One region of the Dietzia sp. B32 genome, then DNA from elsewhere that is predicted to be linked to it. Evidence: riboswitches for the same ligand, from Rfam matches in the RefSeq annotation. Region 1 holds a riboswitch; each other region holds the start of a gene.

Region 1 (4,597 bases):
CCGGGACAGGCGTTTGCGGGGGAGTGATCGGATGTCCGTGCCGTCGAGGTGCACCGATCCGGTGTCGGGGCGGAGTAGGCCCGTCAGGATGCGCAGGAGCGTCGACTTGCCGGATCCGTTCGGCCCCAGCACCCCGACCATCGTGCCGTGGGCCGGGGCCACGCTGACGTCGTCGAGGATGGTCCGGCCGCGCACGGACCACGAGACGCTGCGCGCCTCGAGCGTCGACGGGGCGCCTGTGGCCGGGGTCATCGGCCCCGTCCCCGTCGCAGGAGGAGCCCGACGAAGGCCGGGACGCCGATGAGCGCGGTCGCCACCCCGATCGGCAACTCCTGGGGCGCGATCACGGTGCGGGAGACCGCGTCGATCCACACCACGAACACGGCCCCCATCAGCGCCGCGGTCGGGACGAGGACCCGGTGCCGGCCGCCGACCAGGGCACGGGCGGCGTGTGGCAGCACTAGGCCCACGAAGCCGATCGCCCCGCAGGTGCTCACGATGACGGCCGTGACGAGCGCCGTCACCACCATGAGCACCAGCCGGGTGCGCGCCACGTTGACGCCGAGGGCGGCCGCGGCGTCCTGGCCGAAGGTGAACGCGTCGAGGCTGGAGGTGTGCAGCAGGCACGCCACCAGCCCGAGCAGGACCACGACGCCGCACACCGCCACGTCCGACCAGCGGACGGAGGCCAGCGAGCCGAGCAGCCAGAACAGCACGCCGCGGGTCTGCTCGGCGTCGGCGGCGATGTAGACGACGAACGAGGTCACCGCGGAGAACAACTGGGTGGCCGCGACCCCCGCCAGCACCACCCGGTCGGGCGTCCCGCCGGACGCGAAGGCCAGGACCAGGACGAAGCCGAACGCGGCGAGCGCCCCGACGAACGCCCCCGTGGTGAGCCCGACCGCGCCCGCCCCGACCCCGAGCACCACCACGAGGACCGCCCCGGTCGAGGCCCCGGAGGAGATGCCGAGGATGTACGGGTCTGCCAGCGGGTTGCGAAGCAGCGACTGCAGGATGACGCCGCACAGTGCGAGCCCCGCCCCGGCCAGCGCGGCCATGAGGGTGCGCGGCAGCCGCAGGTTCCAGATGATCCCCTCCTGGATCCGCGTGAGCCCGGAGTCGGCTCCGGTGAGGCGGGCCAGCGCGGACTGGACGACGTCGGCGGCGGTGAGTCCGGACGGGCCGATGGTGATGACGAGCGCTGCCGACACCGCCAGCAGCCCCAGGCCGCCGAGCCACAGGGTGACCAGTGCGGACGGTCGCCGCAGTGGCGGCCGCCGGTGCGGTGACGCCGGGCCCACCGTGGCGGGGGTCCTCTCGGGTGCGAGGGTCATCGGGTCAGTTCGCCGGGTCCGGCTCGGCGAGACCCGGCGTGGTGAGTCCAAGCTCGGTGAGCCCCGCCGCGACGGTCTCCACCCCGTAGATCGTGCGCAGCGACGGGTTCATCTCGGCGCCGGTGATGTCGATGAATCGCTTCTCGCGGACCGCGGCCATCTCCCGGGTGACGGGGTTGGACTCGAGGTAGGCGATCTTGGCCTCCGCGGTCTCGGCGGTCTGGCTCTTGCGGGTCAGGTCGCCCACGACGATCACGTCCGGGTCGCGCTCGGCCACGACCTCCCAGCTGATCTGCGGCCACTCCTGGGTGGTGTCGTCGAAGGCGTTCTCCAGGCCCAGGGTGGTCGAGATGAGGCCGGGGGCACCGCAGCAGCCGGCCAGGTACGGGGACTCGGAGTTGGCGAACCAGTACATCGCGGAGATCCCGCGGGCATCGACGCTCTCGGCGGCCTCGTCGAGCCGGCGCTGCAGGTCCGCCACCAGCTCGTCACCGGCCTGCTCCACGTCGAAGATCCGGGCGAGCTCGGTGATCTCGCGGTAGAGCAGGTCCGGGGTCAGCGGGGTCTCCCGGACGCCGTCCCCGGAGTCGGCGACCTTGCCCACACAGTCGGTGGGGGAGAGGTACGTGCCCACGCCGAGTTCGTGGAACTGCTCGCGGGCGGCGACCCCGCCCTCCCCGAGGGTGCTGCCGAAGGAGGCGGTGACGAAGTCCGGCTCCACGTCGAGGACGGCCTCCATCGACGGCGCGTTGTCGGCCAGGCGGGGGACTGACCTGTTCACCTCGGCGAACTCGGGCAGGACCGGGTCGGTCCAGGTGGCGGTGCCGACCATCCGGTCGCCGAGGCCGAGGGCGTACAGGATCTCGGTGGAGCCCTGGTTGAGTGAGACGACCCGCTCGGGCGGGGCCTCGACCTGCACCTGCTCCCCGCAGTTCTCGATCGGATCGGTGCGCGGGCCGGCGATCGCGGCCGGGTCGTGGGCGGTGCAGGAGGCCAGGGTGAGAAGGGTGACGCCGGCGAGGGTGAACAAGGCGGAAGAACGCATGGGTGTGCTCCGAGGTCGCGGGCCTGGAACGCGAAGCCCGATGATGACCTGGCGGTTGTCACCGCGAGGGCCAGCCGGTATTCGGACTCGGGATCACCTGGACGGAGCGCCTTCCCAGACCGTGCGGCCCAGTGGCATCGTGCCCCGCCATCACCCTCACCGCTGCGCGTCAGTTCCGGAGTCACACCGGATTCCCGCGACCGATCGGTCTCGCTGGCGATCACAAGGTAACACGCGCTCCAGGGTCAGTACGCCAGCCCCATCCGCATCGCGCCCACCGCCTCGGACAGTGCCGAGCGCGCGAGCGGGGTGGCCCCGACGGCGTTGACGAACGGGTGGACCAGCGAATCGTGGCGGCGCAGCGAGACCGGGACACCGGCGTCGGCCATCTTCCGGGCGTACGCCTCGCCCTCGTCGCGCAGCGGGTCGAACCCGCCCGTGGCCACGTGGGCGGGCGGCAGTCCCGAGAAGTCCTCCGCCAGCAGGGGGGAGGCGCGGGGGTCGAACCGGTCCTCGTCGGACCGGATGTAGGTCTCCTCGTACCAGTCCATGTTGGCCCGGGTGAGGAAGAAGCCGTCGCCGAACAGCTCGTACGAGCGGGTCCGCGCGGACATGTTGGTGGCGGGGACGAACAGCAGTTGGAAGTCCGGCATCTTCTCCCCGGCGTCGCGCGTCTGCTGGCACACCACCGCCGCCAGGTTGCCGCCGGCGCTGTCACCGCCCACCGCGATGCGCGTCGGGTCCACGCCGAATTCGTCGGCGTGGTCGCGGACGTACCGGAACGCGGCGAGGGCGTCCTCGGAGGCGGTGGGGAACCGGAACTCCGGTGCCAGCCGGTAGTCGACGCTGATCACCTTGAGTCGGCCCGCCCGTGCGATGTAGCGGCAGGTCGCGTCGTGCGAGTCGACGCTGCCGAGCACCCAGCCGCCGCCGTGGAAGTACACCAGCACCGGCAGCGGCTCGTCCCCCTCGACCGGCGAGTAGAGGCGAGCGGGCAGGTCGGCCCGGTCCGGACCGGTGCCGCCGAGCGGGAGGACGATGTCGGAGACGACGGCGAGGTCGATCTTCTTGCCCGAGACCGTGAACGCCGACCGCTCGACAGCCGAACGTGCCCTGTCGACGGTGAGGTCCTCGTATTCACCCTCGGACGTCATCGAGATGACCCGGAGCCCGGCCTGGAAGTGCGGGTCGAGAACCTGGCCGTCCAGCCGCCTCGGGGTCCCACCCACTACTCGGAGCAGCCGGCCGGGCAGGAACCCCGCAGCGGTCATGACCGATTTGGTGACGCGATCCGCGATCGACGGGGAGAAGGCACGGTGGCCGGACATGGGAGAGCGCATGCCCACATTGTGACGCGGATCCCTGGGATGATCAGGGTAATCGGACGAAGGAGCTGGTCATGCGTTCAGAAGACGAGAGCGTGGTGCGGGTCGAGAGCCTGGTCAAGACCTTCGGCCGGGCCCGGGCCCTGGACGAGCTCGACCTGGACGTGCGCCGGGGGGAGGTCCACGGGTTCCTCGGCCCCAACGGGTCGGGAAAATCCACCACGATCCGGATCCTGCTCGGGCTCATGCGCGCCGACTCCGGCCGGGTGACGGTGTTCGGCGGCGACCCGTGGCGAGACGCGGTCCAGCTGCACGCCCGGCTGGCCTACGTCCCCGGTGAGGTGACCCTGTGGCCGCGGCTGACGGGCGGCCAGTGCATCGACCTGCTGGGCCGGGCGCTCGGAGGACTCGACCCCGACAGGCGCGACGGACTGATCGACCGCTTCCGCCTGGACCCCACCAAGCGCACGCGCGACTACTCCAAGGGCAATCGACAGAAAGTGTCACTGATCGCCGCGCTGGCGTCCGACGCGGAGCTGCTCGTCCTGGACGAGCCCACCTCCGGCCTCGACCCGCTCATGGAGCAGACGTTCCAGGAGTGCGTCCGCGAGGCCGTCGACGGTGGCGCCACCGTGCTGCTGTCCAGCCACATCATGGGCGAGGTCGAGGCGCTCGCCGACCGGGTGAGCATCATCCGCGACGGACGCACCGTCACCTCGGGGACGCTGGCCGACCTGCGGCGCCACACCACGACCGAGGTCCATGCCGTCACCGACGCCGATCCGGGTTCACTCGGACGCGTGACGGGGGTCGACGGCCTGCGGATCGAGGAGGCCGCCGACGGTCGGTTCGAGGTCCGCTGCCACGTGCCTGCCCCGCAGCTGGGGGAGGTC
Region 2 (4,597 bases), 680 kb from region 1:
TACGTCCCCGCGTACAGGCAGACGTCGGCCTCGCGCAGGGACGCAGCCGCGCGCAGCGTCAGCAGATCAGCGGCGCCGGGGCCGGCTCCTACGAAGTGAACGGTCACGAGCTCTCCCCTGTTTCCGAAGTATCAGCCGCAGCGACGAATGGCTTCACGGCCGCCCACTGCACCACCGCACGGGCGGGGGCCCAGCCGGCGAACCGGCCGATCGAGTCCGCGTGCTCGACCTGGATCCTGGTCAGCTCCCCGCCGAACTCGGCGCGGGCGTCGACCACCACGCGCTCGGTCTCCAGAGTCACCGCATGCGCGACCAGCCGTCCGCCGGGACGAAGTGCGTCCCAGCACTGTCTCAGCAGGCCAGGAGCAGTGCCGCCTCCACCGATGAACACCGCGTCCGGCCGCGGCAGACCGTCCAGAGCCTGGGGCGCCCGTCCGTGGACGACCTCCAACGACGGCACCCCCAGCCGCACGGCGTTGCGCGCGACACGCGCCGCCCGCTCGGGATCGGCCTCCACCGCGATCGCCCGACATGACGGGTGGGCGCGCATCCACTCGATGCCCACCGACCCGGCGCCGGCGCCCACGTCCCACAGCAAATCACCGGCCATCGGTGCGAGCCGCGACAGGGCGGAAGCCCGCAGGTCGCGGCGGGTGAGCTGGCCGTCGTTCTCGAAGGCGTCGTCGGGCAGGCCCGGCACCAGTCCGAGCGGGTGGGCGGACGCGTCGGCCACGCACTCAACCGCCAGGACGTGCAGGGCGGGGGCCTCGTGATCGACAGCCCAGTCGCGCGCCGCGCGGGAAAACCGGGCCTCGGTCGGACTCCCCAGATCGGCGAGCACGGTCATCTCGCTCCCCCCGTATCCGGCGCCCCGGAGCGTCGCGGCGACCTCTCCCGGCGTGTTCCGATCCGCCGAGAGCACCAGCACCCGCCGCCCCGGCGCCAGCTCACGGGGCAGCGCGCGGTGGTCGCGCAGCACCGCCACGGACTCGGCCGGCCACCGCATCCTGGCGCGGGCCAGCGCGACCGAGGACACCGCCGGGAGCACCTCCACCGCGTCCGCGCCGAGCAGCTCGATCAGGGTGGTGCCGATCCCGGCGACCAGCGGATCGCCCGAGGCCAGGGCCACGATCGACCGCCCGACCCACCGCTGGAGCAGCTCCGGCAACCCGTCCCGCAGCGGCCGCGGCCACGGCACGCGTTCGGCCGTCACCTCGCCCGGAATCATCGCCAGATGACGCTCGCCGCCGAGCACCACATCGGCGCCCATGATGGCGCGACGGCGGGCCTCGTCGAGCCCCGCCCACCCGTCGCCGCCGATGCCGACGACCACCACCCGTGCATTCATGACGCGGAACCCTACCGCGACACCTGAGGCGCCCCGGGACAGGCCGTTGGGCTAGCCTCGGCACCACACAACCGAACAGACCCCACAGCACGAGGTGCCCCACGACCGCGAGAGCGGGCGGAGGGGAGAATCAGGGAAGCCGGTGAGAATCCGGCACAGGGCCCGCTACGGTAACCCGGCCTCTCAGGCGATCGCGCCCCGCGCGCACATCCGAGATGAGCCGGGAAGTCCGGAGACCGGCCTCGCGCTGACCAGCCTGGCAGACGAGAGCGGGAGCCCCCATGCCACTGCACTACCCCTTCAGCGCTGTCGTCGGTTCCGACGACATGGCGCTGGCCCTGACCCTGACCGCGGTGTCCCCGGCGGTCGGCGGCGTGCTGATCCGCGGCGAGAAGGGCACGGCCAAGTCCACGATGGTCCGCGCCCTCACCGGGATCCTGCCGGAGGTCGAGGTCGTCACCGGCGACCGCTTCTCCTCCGCACCTGACGACCGCGGCTCCGAGACCCCGGACGGGCGTATCCCCCACGACGCGCCCACCGAGCGGCGGCCCGTCCGCCTGGTCGAGCTACCAATCGGGGTGTCCGAGGACCGCATCACCGGATCACTACACCTGGAGAGTGCGCTTGCCGACGGGGTGACCGTGTTCCAACCGGGCCTACTCGCCCGCGCACACCGCGGACTGCTCTACGTGGACGAGGTCAACCTGCTCCACGACCACGTGGTGGACCTGCTGCTCGACGCCGCCGCGATGGGCCGGGTGACCGTGGAGCGCGACGGCATCTCGGTGGAGCACGCCGCGCGCTTCGTGCTGATCGGCACCATGAACCCCGAGGAGGGTGAGCTCCGGCCCCAGCTCCTGGACCGCTTCGGCCTCACCGTGGAGGTGGCCGCGCCCCGGGACCCGGAGCTGCGCGCCGAGGTGGTGCGCCGCCGGATCGCGTTCGAGGCCGACCCGGCGGGATTCGTCGCCGCCCACGCCGCCGACGAGGCCGCAGTGCGCGAGCGGATCGCCGCCGCGCGGCGCGTACTCGACCGGGTGAGACTGACCCCCTGGGCGCTGTCCACCATCGCCCGGGTGTGTGCGGGCTTCGACGTGGACGGCATGCGCGCCGACATCGTTACCGCCCGCACCGCCGCCGCCCACGCCGCATGGCAGGGCCGGACCCGGATCACCCGCGAGGACATCCGCGTCGCCGCGCGCATGGCACTGCCCCACCGCCGCCGTCGTGCCCCGTTCGATGCGCCGGGGCTCGACGAGGACCTGTTGGAACGGCTCCTGGGCGACGACGACGAGCCCGATCCCGACCCCCGGGACGAGACCGCGCCAGCCGACGACGCCGAACAGTCGGAGTCCGCAGACGAGTCCGCGTCGGCAGACACGACGGATGCCGAGTCGACCCCGGCGCGGGCCTCGGCCGAGGACGCCGGGCACGAGCACGCACCCGAGCAGACCGAGCAGACCGAGGACAGCCCCGACGCTGCCGACGCCTCCGGCACCGCGGGCACCGACCAGGCGGACGGCCACTCGGACGACGACGCCGACAGCCGAGCCGACGAGCTGCCCGGCGGACACGCCGCGGAGGACACCCCCGGCGACGGCTCGCGGTCCGACGCACCCGGGCCCATCCCGCCCGAGCCGGGCACAGTCACCGCGGCCGCGGCGCCGTACCGCACCCGCCTGCTCGCCGTCGCCGGTACCGGCCAGGGCGCGGCCGGCCGCCGGTCGAGGGCCATTACCAGCACTGGCCGCCGCATCGGCGCGGGCGCGTTCACCGGGGCCGACCTGCACCTGCCCGCCACGATCCGCTCCGCCGCGCCGCAGCAGTCCGCCCGGGGTCGCGAGGCCGGCCGCAACGGCGGTCGACTCCGGCTGGCCGCCGAGGACCTGCGCTCGGCGGTGCGCGAGGGCCGCGAGTCCAACCTCGTGCTGTTCTGCGTGGACGCCTCCGGCTCCATGGCCGCCCGCACCCGGATGGAGCAGGTCAAGACCGCGATCCTCTCCCTACTGCTGGACGCCTACCGCCGCCGCGACAAGGTGGGACTGGTGACCTTCCGCGGGTCCGCGGCCCACGTGACCCTGCCGCCCACCTCGTCGGTCGACATCGCGGCCACCCGCCTCGCGGAACTCCCAGCGGGCGGCCGGACCCCACTGGCCGAGGGACTGCTCACCGCCGCCGAGGTCCTGCGCATCGAAGGCGTCCGCGATCCGCGGCGGCGGGCCCTCCTCGTCGTCGTCACCGACGGCCGCGCCACCCACGGCCCGGACGCCCTCGCCAGGTCCCGCACCGCGGCGACCGGGCTGGCCTCCCTCGGCGTGGCCTCGGTGGTGGTGGACTGCGAGACCGGCCGCTTCCGGATGGGCCTGGCCTCCGAGCTCGCCGGGCACCTGGGCGCCGACCACGTGCCGTTGGGCGAGGTCACCGCCGAGGGACTCACCGATACCGTCCGCGCCCGCACCGCGCACCCAGGTTCCGCCGACCGCGGCCCGGCCCCGGACGACCGCATGCGACCCGGCCATCCGCGCACCGAAGGTGAGGTGGCCTGATGCCCAAGGGACAGCCGGAGATCGTGCCCGACGACGGGCTCAGCACCCGCCAACGCCGCAACCGGCCGCTGGTCATGGTCCACACCGGGCCCGGCAAGGGAAAGTCCACCGCCGCGTTCGGCCTGGCGATGCGCGCCTGGAACCAGGGCTGGGACATCGGGGTGTTCCAGTTCGTCAAGTCCGCCAAGTGGCGCATCGGCGAGCAGACCGTCATGGAACGCCTCGCCCGCCTGCACGACGAGACCGGCGAGGGCGGGCCCGTCGAGTGGCACAAGATGGGCTCGGGGTGGTCGTGGTCGCGCAAGGACGGCACCGAGGACGACCACGCCGCCGACGCCGCCGAAGGATGGGCCGAGATCAAGCGGCGCCTCGCCGACGAGCGGCACGACCTCTACCTGCTCGACGAGTTCACCTATCCCATGAAATGGGGCTGGGTGGATGTCGACGACGTGGTCGCCACCCTCGCGAACCGCCCCGGCCGGCAACACGTGGTGATCACCGGCCGCGACGCCGACCCCCGGCTGCTCGAGGTCGCCGACCTGGTCACCGAGATGGGCAAGGTCAAGCACCCGATGGACGCCGGGCAGAAGGGGCAGCGGGGCATCGAATGGTGACCGAGCTGCCGCGCATCGTGGTGGCCGCACCGGCGTCGGGGCACGGCAAGACCACCGTCGCGACCGGCCTCATGGCGGCGCTACGCCGC
Region 3 (4,597 bases), 1.6 Mb from region 1:
GTGCTGGGGCTGGTCGAACCGCAGTCCTCCGGCCTCGGCGGCGGCGGGTTCCTGCTCTACTACGACCAGGGCACCCGGCAGCTCGAGACCTACGACGGCCGCGAGACGGCGCCCGCGGCCGCCACCGTCGACTACCTGCGCCACATCTCCCCCGAGGACACAGGCGAGCCGCAACCCGACGCCCGCCGCAGCGGACGGTCGATCGGCGTACCCGGCATCCTGCGGCTGCTCGAGTCCGCGCACGACGACCACGGCACCCGCGAGTGGCGGGAGTTGTTCGACCCGGCCGTGGTGCTGGCCGACGACGGGTTCGACATCAGCCCGCGTCTGGCCGCGTCCATCGCCGACGCCGCCGAGGACCTGGCCCGCGACCCCGACGCCGCCGCCTACTTCCTCGAGGGCGGCACCGGGAAACCCGCCGGGACTCGCCTGACGAACCCGGCCTACGCCAAAACCCTCGCAGCAGTGGCCAGCGAGGGCGCCGACGCGTTCTACACGGGCGCGATCGCCGAGGCGATCATCGAGCAGGTCACCACGCAACGCGAGGGCATCACGCCGGGCGCGATGACGCTCGACGACCTCGCCGGCTACCAGGCGACCACCCGCGACCCCGTGTGCAGCCCCTACCGGGACCACGCCGTGTGCGGCATGGGGCCGCCGTCCTCCGGCGGCACCGCGGTCGCAGCGACCATGACGATGCTGGCGGACAAGAACCTCGCCGCGTACCCACCGACCGGAGTCGACGACGACGGAGGCCTGCCCTCGCCGGAGGCGGTGCACCTGGTGACCGAGGCGGAAAGGCTCGCCTACGCCGACCGCGACGTCTACATCGCCGACCCACGCTTCGTCCCGCCGCCCCTCGGCTCGCCGCTGACCCTGCTGCGTCCCGGGTACCTGGCCGGGCGGGCCGAGCTCATCGACCCCGACCGCTCCATGGGCGAGGCCGAGCCCGGCGAGTTCGCCTTCGACGCCCGCGGCGTGTTCACCGGACCCGAGCACGGCACCAGCCACATCAGCATCATCGACGCCGAGGGCAACGCGGCCGCGCTGACCACCACCGTGGAGTCGGCGTTCGGTTCCTTCCAGATGGTGGAGGGATTCCTGCTCAACAACCAGCTCACCGACTTCGCGGCCGAGCCCCGCAACGAGGCCGGGGAGCTGCAGGCCAACCGTGTGCAGCCGGGCAAGCGGCCCCGCTCGTCCATGGCTCCCACGATGGTCTTCGACGGATCTCCTCTCGCCCGCGGCGACCTGCGCGCGGTGGTGGGCTCGCCCGGCGGATCGCGGATCATCCAGTTCGTGGTCAAGACGCTCGTCGGGATGCTCGACTGGGGCCTGGACCCACAGCAGGCGGTGGGCGCCCCGTCGTTCGGGGCGAGCAACTCCCCCGAGACGGCGGTGGGCGGGGAGCACCCGGCGGTGGCACGCGACCCGGCGGCGGTGACCGGGCGGCTCACCGAGCTCGGCCACGAGGTCTCCACGGACGACCAATCGTCCGGGCTCTCCGCGATCCTGCGGCAGTCCGACGGCACCCTCGTCGGCGGCGCCGACCCGCGGCGCGAGGGGGTCGTGCTGGGCGGGTGAGCTACCCTCGACAGGTCCGGTCCTGCACCGGACACCGTGGTACACGGCGGAAGTCGGTGTGAATCCGACGCTGTCCCGCAACTGTGATCCCGTCCCCCCGGACGGGCAAGCCAGGTCGGCCGATACCGCGGCGCCGTACGAACTGACCTCGGACGAAGGACGGTTGCGTGCCGCGACGTCCTCGTCGCAGCCGAGCTGCTTTCGTCCTCCGTCTCCCGGAGGATGTCATGCACCACCCATACCGGCGGCCCCGCCGACCCCGCTCACTCCTGCTCGCGGCCCCCCTGGCCGCCGTCACCCTGCTCGTCTCGGCGTGCAGCGGGACCGGCGGCGACGAGCCGGCGTCGGCCGATCAGACCACCGCCGCGGCCGACGATCCGCAGGCGATCGTGTCGCTGGCCCCGGTCACCACCGAGATGCTCTACGCCGTCGGCGCCGGGGACCGGGTCGTGGCGGTCGACGAGCGCTCCGATTTCCCCGCCGGCGCCCCGGTCACCGACCTGTCCGGTTACACGCCCAACCTCGAGGCGATCCTGGGGTACGCACCGGACCTGGTGGTGCTCACCGACGACAACGGCGACATCGTGGCCGGGCTGGAACGCTCCGGCGTCGAGGTGCTCCAGCTGCCGGCCGCGCAGACCCTCGACGACACCTACGCGCAGCTCGAACAGGTCGGCGCCGCCACCGGGCACATCGGCGAGGCCGCGGAGCTGGTGTCACGGATGCAGGTCGAGATCGACGAGATCGTCGCCTCCGTGCCGGAGCGCGAGACCCCGCTGACGTACTTCCACGAGCTCGACGACACCTACTACACGGTCACCGACGCCACCTACGTCGGCGAGGTGTACTCCCTGCTGGGCCTGACCTCGGTCGCCACCGGTGACGACCCGTACCCCCAGCTGTCGGAGGAGCTCATCCTCGAGGCCGACCCCGACCTGGTGTTCCTCGCCGACGGCCAGTGCTGCGGCATCACCCCGGAGGTCGTCGCCGAGCGGCCGGGGTGGGACGGGTTGACGGCCGTACGCGAGGGACGCGTCCACGTGGTCGACGAGGACCTGTCCAGCCGGTGGGGCCCGCGCATCGTGGACTTCATGCGCGAGGTCGCGGCGATCGTCTCGGCGGTGCCCGACGCCGCACCGGCCACGCCGGACACCGCGGGGGCGGCCGAGAGCCAGCCCACCTCATGACCCGCCCGTCGCCTCGCCACGCCCTGGTGCTCGGCGGGGCGACGCTGCTGCTGGGGGCCGCGGTCCTGCTGGGCACCCTCATCGGCCCGGCGGGGCTCACCCCGGGCGGCGTGGTGCTCGAGCTCGTCGGCCGATTGCCGCTGGTCGAGGTCGACTCCGGGTTCACCGAGCGGCAGCAGGTCATCCTGTGGGAGATCCGTATCCCGCGGGTGGTGCTGGGGGCGGTCGTCGGCGCGATGCTGGCGATCGCCGGGGCCACCTACCAGGGCGTCTTCCGCAACCCGCTCGCCGACCCGTACCTGCTGGGTGTGTCCAGCGGGGCGGGCCTGGGCGCGACCCTGGCGATCGTCGTGGGCGGTGCGATGGGATCGGCGATGGTGCCGCCCGCCGCGTTCGCCGGCGGCATGATCGCCGTACTGGCCACCTACACGCTGGGCCGCAGCGTCGGCGGCGGACGCAGCGAGGTCGTCATCATCCTCGCCGGCGTCGCGGTGGCCGCGTTCGCCAGCGCCGTCCAGACGTTCTTCATGCAGCGCCACGACGAGACCCTGCGCCAGGTGTACTCGTGGATGCTCGGCCGCCTCACGACCAGCGGTTGGTCCGACGTGCAGACGGTGCTGCCGTACGTGATCGTCTCGGTGGCGGTGATCGCCCTGTTCCGGCGCACCCTCGACGTCATGGCGGTCGGCGACACCGAGGCCGCGACGCTGGGGATCGCCCCGGCGCGCGTGCGGTTGGTCCTCATCAGCGTGGCCACGCTCGGCACCGCGGCGGTGGTGTCGGTGTCCGGTCTCATCGGGTTCGTGGGCATCGTCATCCCCCACGCGGTGCGCATGCTCATCGGGCCGGGTCACCGGCTGCTCCTGCCGGTATCGTTGCTGGTCGGGGCCACGTTCCTCATCCTCGCCGACGTCGTCGCCCGGACCGCGATGAGCCCGGCCGAGCTGCCCATCGGCGTGGTGACGGCGGCGATCGGCGCCCCGTTCTTCCTCCTGGTCCTGCGTCGCAGCCGGGGGCACATATGAGCGCCACACCGTCCGCAGGGTCCGCGGGGTCCGCAGGGTGCGCCGGGTCCGCGCCCGCCGCCCTGACCTGCCGTGACCTGCGGGTCACCCGCGACCGCACCGCCATCCTCCACGGCATCGACCTCACCGTGCCCGCCGGCTCCTGGGTGTCCCTCGTGGGCCCCAACGGGTCCGGCAAGACGACCCTGCTGTTCGCTCTCGCCGGTCTCATCCCGGCCACCGGTCGCATCGAGGTCGACGGGCTGACGCCGCGCCGGGCCGGACGCCGCCGGGTGGCGCGGACGGTCGCGATGATGCCGCAGCGCCCGGTCGTCCCCGAGGGGGTCACGGCACGCGAACTCATCGGGCTCGGTCGCACCCCCCACATCGCGCGCTTCGGCACCGAGTCCGCCCACGACCGCGAGGTGGTCGAGCAGGTCATCGACCGCCTGGGGCTGCACGCTCTGGCCTCGCGCATCGCCACGACCCTGTCCGGGGGCGAACTGCAGCGGGTGGTGCTGGGCCGCTCGCTCGCGCAGGAACCGCGGGTGCTGCTGCTCGACGAGCCGACGAGCGCGCTGGACATCGGCCACCAGCAGCAGGTCCTCGACCTGGTGGACTCCATGCGCCGCGAGACCGGGCTGACCGTGGTGGCGGCGATGCACGACCTCACCTCGGCCGCTCACTACGGGCAGCGGTTGGTGCTGCTCGACGGGGGCCGTGTGGTGGCCGACGGTCCGCCCGAGGAGGTCCTCACCGCCGAGCGGGTGGCGCAGGTCTACGACGCGCGCGTGGAGGTCCTCGACCGCCGCGACGGCCGCG

The links. Region 1 has a riboswitch for cobalamin ahead of L8M95_RS17260 (ABC transporter substrate-binding protein). Riboswitches for the same ligand answer to the same signal wherever they lie in the genome.
Region 2: another riboswitch for cobalamin. It lies ahead of L8M95_RS14165 (VWA domain-containing protein); the one in region 1 lies ahead of L8M95_RS17260 (ABC transporter substrate-binding protein).
Region 3: another riboswitch for cobalamin. It lies ahead of L8M95_RS09720 (ABC transporter substrate-binding protein); the one in region 1 lies ahead of L8M95_RS17260 (ABC transporter substrate-binding protein).

Annotation. Positions count from the first base shown of each region.
Region 1 is NZ_CP093845.1:3,668,310-3,672,906, reverse strand. Features, by position in the region: gene L8M95_RS17270 (ABC transporter ATP-binding protein) at 1-252, opposite strand, end outside; gene L8M95_RS17265 (iron ABC transporter permease) at 249-1,334, opposite strand; gene L8M95_RS17260 (ABC transporter substrate-binding protein) at 1,339-2,379, opposite strand; cobalamin riboswitch at 2,434-2,612, opposite strand; gene L8M95_RS17255 (alpha/beta hydrolase) at 2,625-3,719, opposite strand; gene L8M95_RS17250 (ABC transporter ATP-binding protein) at 3,779-4,597, shown strand, end outside.
Region 2 is NZ_CP093845.1:2,991,531-2,996,127, forward strand. Features, by position in the region: gene L8M95_RS14155 (cobalt-precorrin-4/precorrin-4 C(11)-methyltransferase) at 1-107, opposite strand, end outside; gene cbiE (precorrin-6y C5,15-methyltransferase (decarboxylating) subunit CbiE) at 104-1,348, opposite strand; cobalamin riboswitch at 1,424-1,608, shown strand; gene L8M95_RS14165 (VWA domain-containing protein) at 1,630-3,894, shown strand; gene cobO (cob(I)yrinic acid a,c-diamide adenosyltransferase) at 3,894-4,508, shown strand; gene L8M95_RS14175 (cobyrinate a,c-diamide synthase) at 4,502-4,597, shown strand, end outside.
Region 3 is NZ_CP093845.1:2,032,084-2,036,680, forward strand. Features, by position in the region: gene ggt (gamma-glutamyltransferase) at 1-1,584, shown strand, start outside; cobalamin riboswitch at 1,580-1,723, shown strand; gene L8M95_RS09720 (ABC transporter substrate-binding protein) at 1,812-2,771, shown strand; gene L8M95_RS09725 (iron ABC transporter permease) at 2,768-3,796, shown strand; gene L8M95_RS09730 (ABC transporter ATP-binding protein) at 3,793-4,597, shown strand, end outside.